Regions from separate parts of the Paraglaciecola sp. QJM3NY_14 genome, predicted to be linked through region 3. Evidence: predicted binding sites of a transcription regulator. Region 3 holds the regulator's gene; each other region holds the start of a gene.

Region 1 (3,289 bases), 920 kb from region 3:
TTGGTTGAGGCAAGGCCTGCAAACTGACTGGTATCGATGCGCTGACTGGCGTTAATTAACTCACCAATGGTGTGCGTAAGAGGTTGCATAAAATCTTGATAACGCATTTTACATTGGGAAATTTTATCCAAATTGGCCTCCCATATAGCGGTCATATCGGGTTGGGTTGATTCGCTGGGCAGGGCATATATCAGCGCCTTGCCCGTGGGTGTGGCGTGTATTTCCTTGCCACTTTTTTGCATAAACTGTCGTTTAAACAATAAATCAATAATCGAGGCTCTGGTTGCCTCTGTGCCTAAACCGTCTGTGTCTTTAAGAATTTTCTTGATGCTAGCGTCTTGCACATAGCGGGCGATGCCTGTCATGGCGGCAAGTAAGGTCGCTTCGGTGAAGTGTTTAGGGGGCGAGGTTTGCTTTTCCACTAGCTGAGAGTCAGCACAATCGAGCGCTTGGCCTTTCACCAAGGTTGGTAATGCAGGTTCGTTTTTTGTTTGGCCGTTCTCTGATGTCGCTACGCCGTTTTGCTTGGTTAATACCAACCAGCCCATATCTGTGGTGGCTTTTGCTTTGGCTACAAAGGTCCCCCCAGCGATCGTCACCACGGCTACTTGTTCTTGATACTTATGGGGGCCATAAAACTGCATGATGTACTGGGTAGCAATCAATTGATAAATTTTCGCCTCATCGCCACTTAAGTTTGATATGGCCTTGTTGCGAGAGGTGGGAATAATCGCATGGTGAGCATCTACTTTGCTATCGTTCCATGCTTTTGATTTCAATTTACTATTCGCATTATCCACGGCACTTTGCTGCTCTGGGACATTGGCTTTAATGGCGCTTAATACTTTTGGCGCTTCGCTGAAATGCTCCATGGGTAAATAACGCGAATCAGAGCGAGGGTAGGTAATTAACTGGTGACGCTCGTACAACGACTGGCACACATTCAATACTGCCTTAGGTGACAAGTTAAAGCGTTTCGACGCATCAATTTGCAGTGCTGACAGGTTGTAGGGCAGGGGAGGCGGACTTTGTTTATCCTTCACCGTATAAGATTCAACGACGCCAGGTTGGCCCCGCGTTTTATTGACCACGGTTTCTGCGAGTTTCTTAACAATCACGCGGCCTTCTTGATCCTGATAAGGCTCGCAAGCTGCACTTGGCTGCCATTTAGCGGTGAACGTTTGGGATGGTTGCTCGGTTTGAGTGGCGAGTGTCGCCATGACTTCATAGAAGGGTTTCGACTCAAACTGGGCTATTTCTGCATCCCGCCTGACCACTAAACCCAGTACTGGGGTTTGTACTCTGCCGACCGACAGCACACCTGAGTAGCCGCCGCGCTGGCCGAGCAGAGTGTAAGCACGGGTTAAGTTAAGCCCATATAACCAATCCGCTCTTGAGCGTGCAAGGGCAGAAATAGACAAGCCAGTAAATTCACGATTGGGGCGAATATTAGTTAAGGATTTTTTAACTGCGTTTAGGTTTAAATCATTGATCAGTAAACGCCCAGCGTTATCGATAATATCGCGCTTAACTTTGCAGTAGGTGATGACTTCGTCCACTAAAAGCTGACCTTCACGGTCTGGATCCCCCGCGTTGACCACCTGAGATGCTGTTTTCAATAAACGTTTTATGACCGATAACTGTTTGCTGGTGCCTTTTTTGGGTACCAATATCCAATCTTGCGGCACGATAGGCAGGTGCTGCAAAGCCCATTTTGCATAAGCAGGGTCGTATTTATCAGGCTCAGCTTGTTCCAGCAAATGACCTATACACCAAGTGACGCAATCGCCATTTCCTAGCGTGATATAGCCATCATGCTTTTGTTGCTGACCGCTGAAGCCTTGCGCAATTGCACGGCCTAAACTGGGCTTTTCCGCTATATATAGGATCATAGAGATGGCGCTTAAGGTAATGTGACTGTATGTAAAGACAGTAGTGTAGCAATTAATTTTACTTGGGTGTAGCCAGAGCGATTTGTTTCTGAATGTTACCTTGCTTTTGCAATGTTGGAATATCCCCTTTGGGGACAGAGTACGAGAGAGGGAAACCGTATTCATAAATATCAAAAAAGTAGTGGTTTTTTGTTTTCTACTTTGTATAATTAATGTTAACAATAAACAATTTTCAAAGTGATCCCAGATGAAAAGTAGCAATGATAACTGTACGCAACCAGAAATTATGTCGCGCCGGGCGGCACTTAAATTCGTAGGAGCAGGGGTGGGAGCCGGAGTGCTTGCAGCAAGTGCAGGCTGCGCTCGCTCGTTGCAGAATCAAAAAGCGGATACCACACTAGCAAAATCAGCGGTAAATGCTGACGCTGAGCGCGTTACTCAAATGCAGGATAACTGGCAGCAAACCCATGATCGTGTTTGGCTTGGGGGCGAGTTTTGGGCTAACCCGATGGAAGATTGGCAAGTAAAAGAAGGTCATGCTCATTGCATTAATCCTGGTGGCAATCGCAGTGTTCATTCGCTAACGCATCAGTTAAAAAATCAACAAGGTGACTTTGAAATACGAGTACGGTTACAAAATCTAGCGCCAAATGAAAACGACGGTGGTGGCGGTGTGCGTCTAGGCGCGCGCAGTGAGCTGAATGAATACCGCAGTAATTGTTTTGTGCGCGAAGGATATGATGTTGGGGTGATTAAAAACACCTTAATTGTTGGCAGCGAGCGAATACCTCTGAAAATTGATATTGCTGATAAACCAGTGGATTTAATCATTTCGGGTAAGCCGCAAGTCGGCGCGATGTTACTCGATGTGGAGGTACATCTAGCAGAAGATCAACGTTTGCTTGTGGCGCATTCATTGCTGGCATCAGCAGATGAAGTGCTCGGCAACGTAGCCCTTGTGAGTAATTTTGCGTTGCCAGCAACTGATTTTCAAACTGATGCCAAAGAGCATAATGGTAGCCGCTACCGTTTTAGTGACTGGCGTATGGCGGGAAGCGCATTCGAATACTTACCAGAGCAGCGCTTCGGCCCCATTTTGTGGACTATGTATACCTTGAGCGATTCACAAAGCGAAAAGGGATTTGTGCTCAAACTCAGTGCATTACTTGGGCCCCTAGGGGCAAAAGACAATCAGAGCGTAGAGCTTCAAGTTAAGCGCCGTGGTCAGTGGAATTCATTAGGGCATAGCCAGATTGATCCAGCTGCATCATTAGCGACCTTCACCCATGAAAACTGGGACGAGAGCCAAAGCACAGAGTTTCGGGTGATATACAATCAATTACGCAAAGATGGCTCACACACACCAGACATATACTCAGGGACCATTCAAGCAAATC
Region 2 (3,289 bases), 210 kb from region 3:
TTTTGCCGGGTTCGTCATTGCTCATTTGGCTGGGGAACATGCCCTCTTCCACACCCACTAACAATACCATAGGGAATTCTAGCCCTTTGGCTGTGTGTATGGTCATCATCTGCACGGCATCTTGATGCTTATCTGCCTGGGCGTCACCAGCTTCAAGCGAAGCATGGGCAAGAAACGCTGACATGGGACTCATGTTTTCAGCTTCTTCTGGGGGCGCAAATTGCTTACACGCGGTCACGAGTTCTTCTAAGTTTTCGATACGTGCTTGGGCTTTTTCGCCTTTCTCTGCTTTGTACATGGCGTACAAACCAGAATTTTTGATGACGTGATCAGCGTGTTGCTCTAAGGGTAAATCCGTGGTGTCTTTTTGCAGTTTTAAGACTAAATCCACGAAGGCTTGTAGCGCATTGGCTGCACGGCCTGACAAGCGTTTTTCACGCAGTAGCTGTAAGCTTGCTTGCCACATAGACAAGTCATGCTCTCTGGCTTGCTCACGCACCTGAGACAAGGTTTTATCACCAATGCCACGCGTAGGGGTATTCACGACGCGCTCAAATGCGGCATCGTCAATTTGTTGGTTGATAATACGCAGATAACCTAAAGCATCACGGATTTCCTGACGCTCGAAGAATCGCAAGCCACCGTATATGCGATAGGCCACAGACTCTTGCAATAACGCTTCTTCCAGTACGCGTGATTGGGCGTTGTTGCGATACAAAATAGCGCAATCGCTGAGGGCATAACCTTGGGTCTGCCAGTCTTTTATGCGCGATACCGCAAAGCGTGCTTCATCTAACTCGTTAAAACCGGCATACAAAGAAATAGGTTCGCCGTCTACACCGTCGGTCCATAACTCTTTGCCTAAACGGCCTTGGTTATTATCGATGACGGCATTGGCCGCTTTTAATATATTGCCCGTGGAGCGATAGTTCTGCTCTAAGCGTATGGTTTTTGCTTGAGGGTAATCACGCAAGAAGTGTTGAATATTCTGCACATTTGCCCCGCGCCAACCATAAATTGATTGGTCGTCATCACCAACAATAATCATATTGTTGGTAGGCGCGGCTAATAGGCGCAGCCAAGCGTATTGGATGTTGTTAGTGTCTTGAAACTCGTCCACAAGCACTGCGCGAAAGCGGGTTTGATAATGTTTAAGTAGCTCAGGATTTTCTACCCATAGTTGATGGGCGCGTAGTAATAACTCGGCGAAATCTACCAAGCCAGCTCGTTCGCAGGTTTGCTGGTAAACCTGATAAATTTCACATAACTTTTTCTGATTATAGTCACCGTGAGTATCTATGTGCTCAGGTCTTAAACCTTCGTCTTTATTGCCATTGATGTACCACTGAACGTGTTTCGGCGCCCATTGCTTTTCGTCTAGGTTCATACTCTTGATGACACGGCGCACTAGGCGATATTGGTCGTCTGAATCGAGTATTTGGAAGTTTTCGGGTAACTTAGCTTCAGCGTAATGGGTGCGCAATAGTCTGTGAGCGATACCGTGAAAGGTGCCTATCCACATATTGCTTAGTGCACTGCCTTGCAACTCTTCGATACGCCCGCGCATTTCACGAGCGGCCTTGTTGGTAAAAGTAACGGCGAGAATACCCCAAGGGGCAATGCCTTCTACTTCCATTAACCAGGCAATGCGATGCACCAACACTCGGGTCTTACCGCTGCCAGCGCCGGCCAGAATAAGCATGTCAGCAGCAGGCGAGGCAACTGCATCACGTTGTTTATCATTGAGTTGTTCTAAGAGTCGAGATACATCCATGGGGGAAAAAATGCTGTAGAATTATGAACGCATTATAACAGTTATACTGTGTTTTTATACAATTAATGAATTTGTTCTTAGTCATTATTAGGCTTTAAAATAACAACTGATTACACTGCCGACTGATGCAGACATAAGGTGGATACTCGTGGACAATAATTTTTGGCAAACGCTTCGTAATGAAGCACAGGTGATGACTGAAAAAGAACCCTTGCTTGCCACTTATGTAGATGAATGCATTTTAAAGCAAGATGACTTCGCAGGTGCGCTGAGCTTTATTTTGTCCAATAAGTTATCCGATAAAGTGATGTCGGCTAAGGCTTTACGCACCATGCTTGACCAAGCTTATCGCGACCAGCCCTTGTTAGTAGAGGCGACTGTGTTTGATATTGAAGCAACCTTTGAGCGCGACCCTGCGGTGAAATCGTATTTAACCGTGCTGCTTTACTTTAAAGGGTTTCATGCCATTCAGGTGCATCGTTTTGCGCATATGTTGTGGTTAATGGGCCGCCATGAATTGGCGTTGTTTATTCAAAGTCGCAGCTCTGAAGTGTTGTCTGTGGATATTCATCCTGCGGCATATATTGGGCAAGGCGTGATGTTTGATCATGCCACGGGTATCGTTGTCGGTGAAACGGCGGTGATTGAAGATAACGTATCGATTATGCAATCTGTAACCCTTGGCGGTACAGGGAATGAAGTTGGCGACAGGCATCCTAAAGTGCGCCATGGGGTGATGATAGGCGCGGGTGCCAAAATATTAGGTAATATTGAAATTGGCCCAGGTGCTAAGGTCGGCGCTGGTAGTGTGGTATTAGCGGATGTGCCATCACACGTTACGGTTGCAGGTGTGCCAGCTAAAATTGTGGGCAAGCCAAGTTGCCAAAATCCCTGTCAAACTATGCGCCAGAACGTTTTAGAAGATTAGTTTAGCTAAAAGATTAATCGGCAACTCGCCTGATAAGGCGTTGCCGTTATCGAGCGAGTATTGTGTTGACCCAGAGCTTAGTTTATATCGCACAGCTCGCTTAAATGTTTCAGTTGAATATCCGGTAACACGGTAACGTCTTCGTTATTAAGTGACATCGGGCGATTATCTGCATACCAGGCACTCATGAATCCGGCTTTCTTGGCACCTAAAACGTCCTTTTCTAGGTTATCCCCCACATGCAATATGGATTCACCGGGCAGGTTTAACAGCTTCTTAGCTGCATCGAACATAGCGCTGTTGGGCTTCATGGGAAACGCTAAACTGGCATGAAAGCTCTTTTGAAAGTAATCCGCGATACCGATTTGCTCTAAGTTTACATTGCCATTGGTGATAGCGACTAACGGCCAGCGCTCCCCTAGCTTACTCAGGATATCAGTGACTTCACTACTCACTTGAAAATTGCTGCGTTCAAAATAGAAAAAGTCGAAGGCTTCATCCACCGCGCTCTTAAGCGCATGGCCGCTGTGACCGAATGCTTGAATGCCGCTGGTAAGCACTTCTCGGCGCAACATGCCCATGTCACT
Region 3 (3,289 bases):
AGGCCCGGCTGAAACAATTCCGCCCGAATGACCATCGCCATCGCGCCGCCGGTTAAGAACATGATAAATGCGAACCAAAGGTACAGCGTGCCTATGTCTTTGTGGTTTGTCGTGTACAACCAGCGCTTAATACCAGAAGGAGGCGCATGATGCTCGTGATGATCGTTTTCGTGATGGATCGTGTCGGTTACTGTGCTCATGATCGTCTCCCTACTGCCCGTTTAATGCAGCGTTAATGTCTTTCGCCTGAACTAGATCACCCGTATCGTTACCCCACGCATTTCGCTCATAGGTAATCACTGCGGCAAGTTCTGACATTGTTAACTGTTTAGCGAAGGCGGCCATTGCGGTACCTGATTTACCGTTAAGCACGATATCAATATGCGCAGCCATATCGTTTAGCGCAATGTCACTCCCTTTTAATGCTGGGAATACCCCTGGCAACCCTTCACCATTAGGCATATGACAGGCTGCACATGCAGAATTGTAAATTTTTTGACCATTGCTCATGAGCTCTTCTTTACTCATGTTCATTGCTAGTAATCTTTGTTCTTCAGCTTTTGCCTGTTCTTGGATGGCTTGACGCTCGCCTATCCACTTATCATATTCGGCGGGCTCTTTTGCGATAACCACAACCGGCATGAACCCGTGATCCTTTCCGCATAATTCAGCACACTGCCCACGGTAAATGCCCGGTTCATTGACCTTAGCCCAAGCATCATTAATAAAACCTGGATTAGCGTCTTGCTTGATTGCGAAGTCTGGTACCCACCAAGAATGAATAACATCGTCTGAGGTAATAAGAAAACGCACGCGTTTATCGGTAGGGATCACCAGAGGTTGATCTACTTCTAAGAGGTAATTAACACCCTTGTCTAATTTACCTGTGATTTCATCGGCTTGAGTTGCCATGCGAGAATAAAATTCGACGTCGTTATCCATGTACTTGTAGTGCCACTTCCATTGTGACCCTGTTACCAACACCGTCACTTCCGGTTCACTGGCATCCTCCATAGCGATCAACGTTTTGGCTGCAGGGATAGCCATTACAATGAGGATAATAAAAGGGATGACGGTCCAAGCGATTTCAACTTTAACACTCTCATGGAAGTTTGCAGGCTTAGCCCCACGAGATTTACGATGAAATAAAATGGAGTAGAACATAGCGCCAAACACACCAACAGCGATAACCACACATATGATGAACATCAACATATGTAGGTCATATACCTCGGCGCTGATATCAGTCACACCTTTGCGCATGTTTAATTGGTACTGATCTAAGTCGGACACTGAATCTGCAAAAGCGGTGCTGCAATTAAATGCACCTAACATTGCCATAACACTCAACGAAATTTTCTTCACTCGACCCCCTGCTTGTCAAACGCGTAAAATAGTGGTGATAACCATCAAACTCTACGTTCTAATTTATTATTGTAAGGTTCAGCACGCGACAAGTTTTGTTACTGACTTGTTAATCGTGTAACAAGCATTACTCAAAATAGGGGGAGTAGTCCAGTTTTTTTGTATATTTTATATTCAATTGACCAAATTTTAATCAGCCTATCAGTGTGTTACGTTAACAACTCAGTAACAAACACATAGATTAAATGATATGCGAAAAGGCAATATAAGATAGGTAAGATGGGATGTTTTCATGGAATAAAATAATATTTTCGAACTCCATTGCGAAGCTCGAAAATGATCAATAACTTAACAGCAAACTGCCTAAAAAATGTTCAACTACATCCAGTCAGCATTACGAATAACACCAACAGCAATACCTTCGATATTAAAAGGCTGCGTCGCTAGATCGACTTTAATAGGTTGGAAATCCTCGTTTTCAGCATGTAGTACGACTTGTCGACCTTTTCGCTCAAGCCGTTTAACGGTTACATCTTCATCTACTCGCGCAACTACCACCTGACCATTATGCACATCCGTTGTTTTATGCACGGCCAGTAAATCACCATCCAAAATACCAATGTCTTTCATACTCATGCCGCTAACTCTAAGTAAAAAATCAGCGCTGGGTTTAAATAAACTTGGGTCAACTTTGTAATGCATTTCAACATGCTCTTGAGCCAAAATGGGCTCACCGGCGGCAACACGACCAATAAGCGGCAAACCTTGGTCTTCTAATTGATCTTCTAAAGGCTCAGTGAGCCTGATACCTCTTGACGTGCCGGGCAAGATCTCAATTGCTCCTTTACGAGCCAGAGCCTTGAGGTGTTCTTCAGCCGCATTTGCCGATTTAAAACCAAGGTGCCGTGCTATTTCTGCACGAGTTGGCGGCATGCCTGTTTCTAGCATGGTGGTTTTAATCAGTTGCAAGACTTCTTCTTGTCTGGGAGTTAGTGGACGCATACACAGCCTGTTGTTTCATACAGTTTAACTGTGAGTATATACAGTCGTTGCTAAATCTCAAATTTTTCTTCTTTGTTGTTTATTAAAGATAATTTTCTATAAGACCTCTGACCTGTAAACTGATTACGCAGGGTGGAAAAGCCGAATAACGTGGTATCCTATACAGGTCTTTCATTATCTAGGTACCACTCTTATGGCATGGCTGCATAAACTGCTGCTGACAATGATATCTGTTCCGCTAAAATGGCTGGTTAAAGTTAATAGCATTCCTACAGATATAGCGACCGAACTTGGGATCGATACCACCAAACCCATTATTTATCTATTGCGCACACACTCGGTCACTGATCAATTTGCTTTAAAAATGTCTACCAATTCCTTAGGCTTGCCTAAGCCCTCCGAGCCGGTGCAAATCGGTGGTAAGGAATTACCCGCATGTTTGTTTTTACAACAACCACGTTCTTTGCTTACTCGAAAAGTGAAGATCACCAAAATTGCAGATGATGTTACTCGTCTGTTCCAGATCCACAGAGAGCACCCAGAGTTAGACTTGCAAATCGTTCCCGTTTCCATTTTTTGGGGCAGAGCGCCCGGCCGAAAGCTATCCGGCTGGTCAGATATTATCGCTAACCAGGTGTCGCCTAACTGGTTACGTAAGTTTTTTATTGTGCTGTTTTTAGGTAGAGATAACTTCGTTTGTTACAGCAAGGCTGTATCCTCTCGTACCATGGCAGATTTAAAAGGCAGTGATGAAGAAATAGGCCACAAGCTTATCCGCCTAGCGGGCACGCACTTTCATCGTCGCCGCCAAAATCTCATAGGCCCAATGTTACTCGAACGACAAGAATTATATAACGCAGTATTGGGCGCAGACTCTGTTCGCCAAGCAGTTAGCGACGAAGCGCGCAGCAAGAAGCAGTCA

The links. The regulator LexA, encoded in region 3, represses DNA repair genes until DNA is damaged. The targets are predictions, from matches to a motif close to TACTGTATNNNNATACAGTA.
Region 1: AC0VYA_RS03675 (DNA topoisomerase III) is a predicted target of LexA. The motif match lies at 1,916-1,935, and genes of this name have one in related genera.
Region 2: uvrD (DNA helicase II) is a predicted target of LexA. The motif match lies at 1,819-1,838, and genes of this name have one in related genera.

The regions. Positions count from the first base shown of each region.
Region 1 is NZ_CM149664.1:846,058-849,346, forward strand. Features, by position in the region: gene AC0VYA_RS03675 (DNA topoisomerase III) at 1-1,892, opposite strand, end outside; gene AC0VYA_RS03680 (alkaline phosphatase D family protein) at 2,140-3,289, shown strand, end outside.
Region 2 is NZ_CM149664.1:4,836,092-4,839,380, reverse strand. Features, by position in the region: gene uvrD (DNA helicase II) at 1-1,774, opposite strand, end outside; gene cysE (serine O-acetyltransferase) at 1,923-2,702, shown strand; gene AC0VYA_RS20705 (HAD-IA family hydrolase) at 2,780-3,289, opposite strand, start outside.
Region 3 is NZ_CM149664.1:5,041,944-5,045,232, forward strand. Features, by position in the region: gene ctaD (cytochrome c oxidase subunit I) at 1-200, opposite strand, end outside; gene coxB (cytochrome c oxidase subunit II) at 211-1,335, opposite strand; gene lexA (transcriptional repressor LexA) at 1,744-2,367, opposite strand; gene plsB (glycerol-3-phosphate 1-O-acyltransferase PlsB) at 2,561-3,289, shown strand, end outside.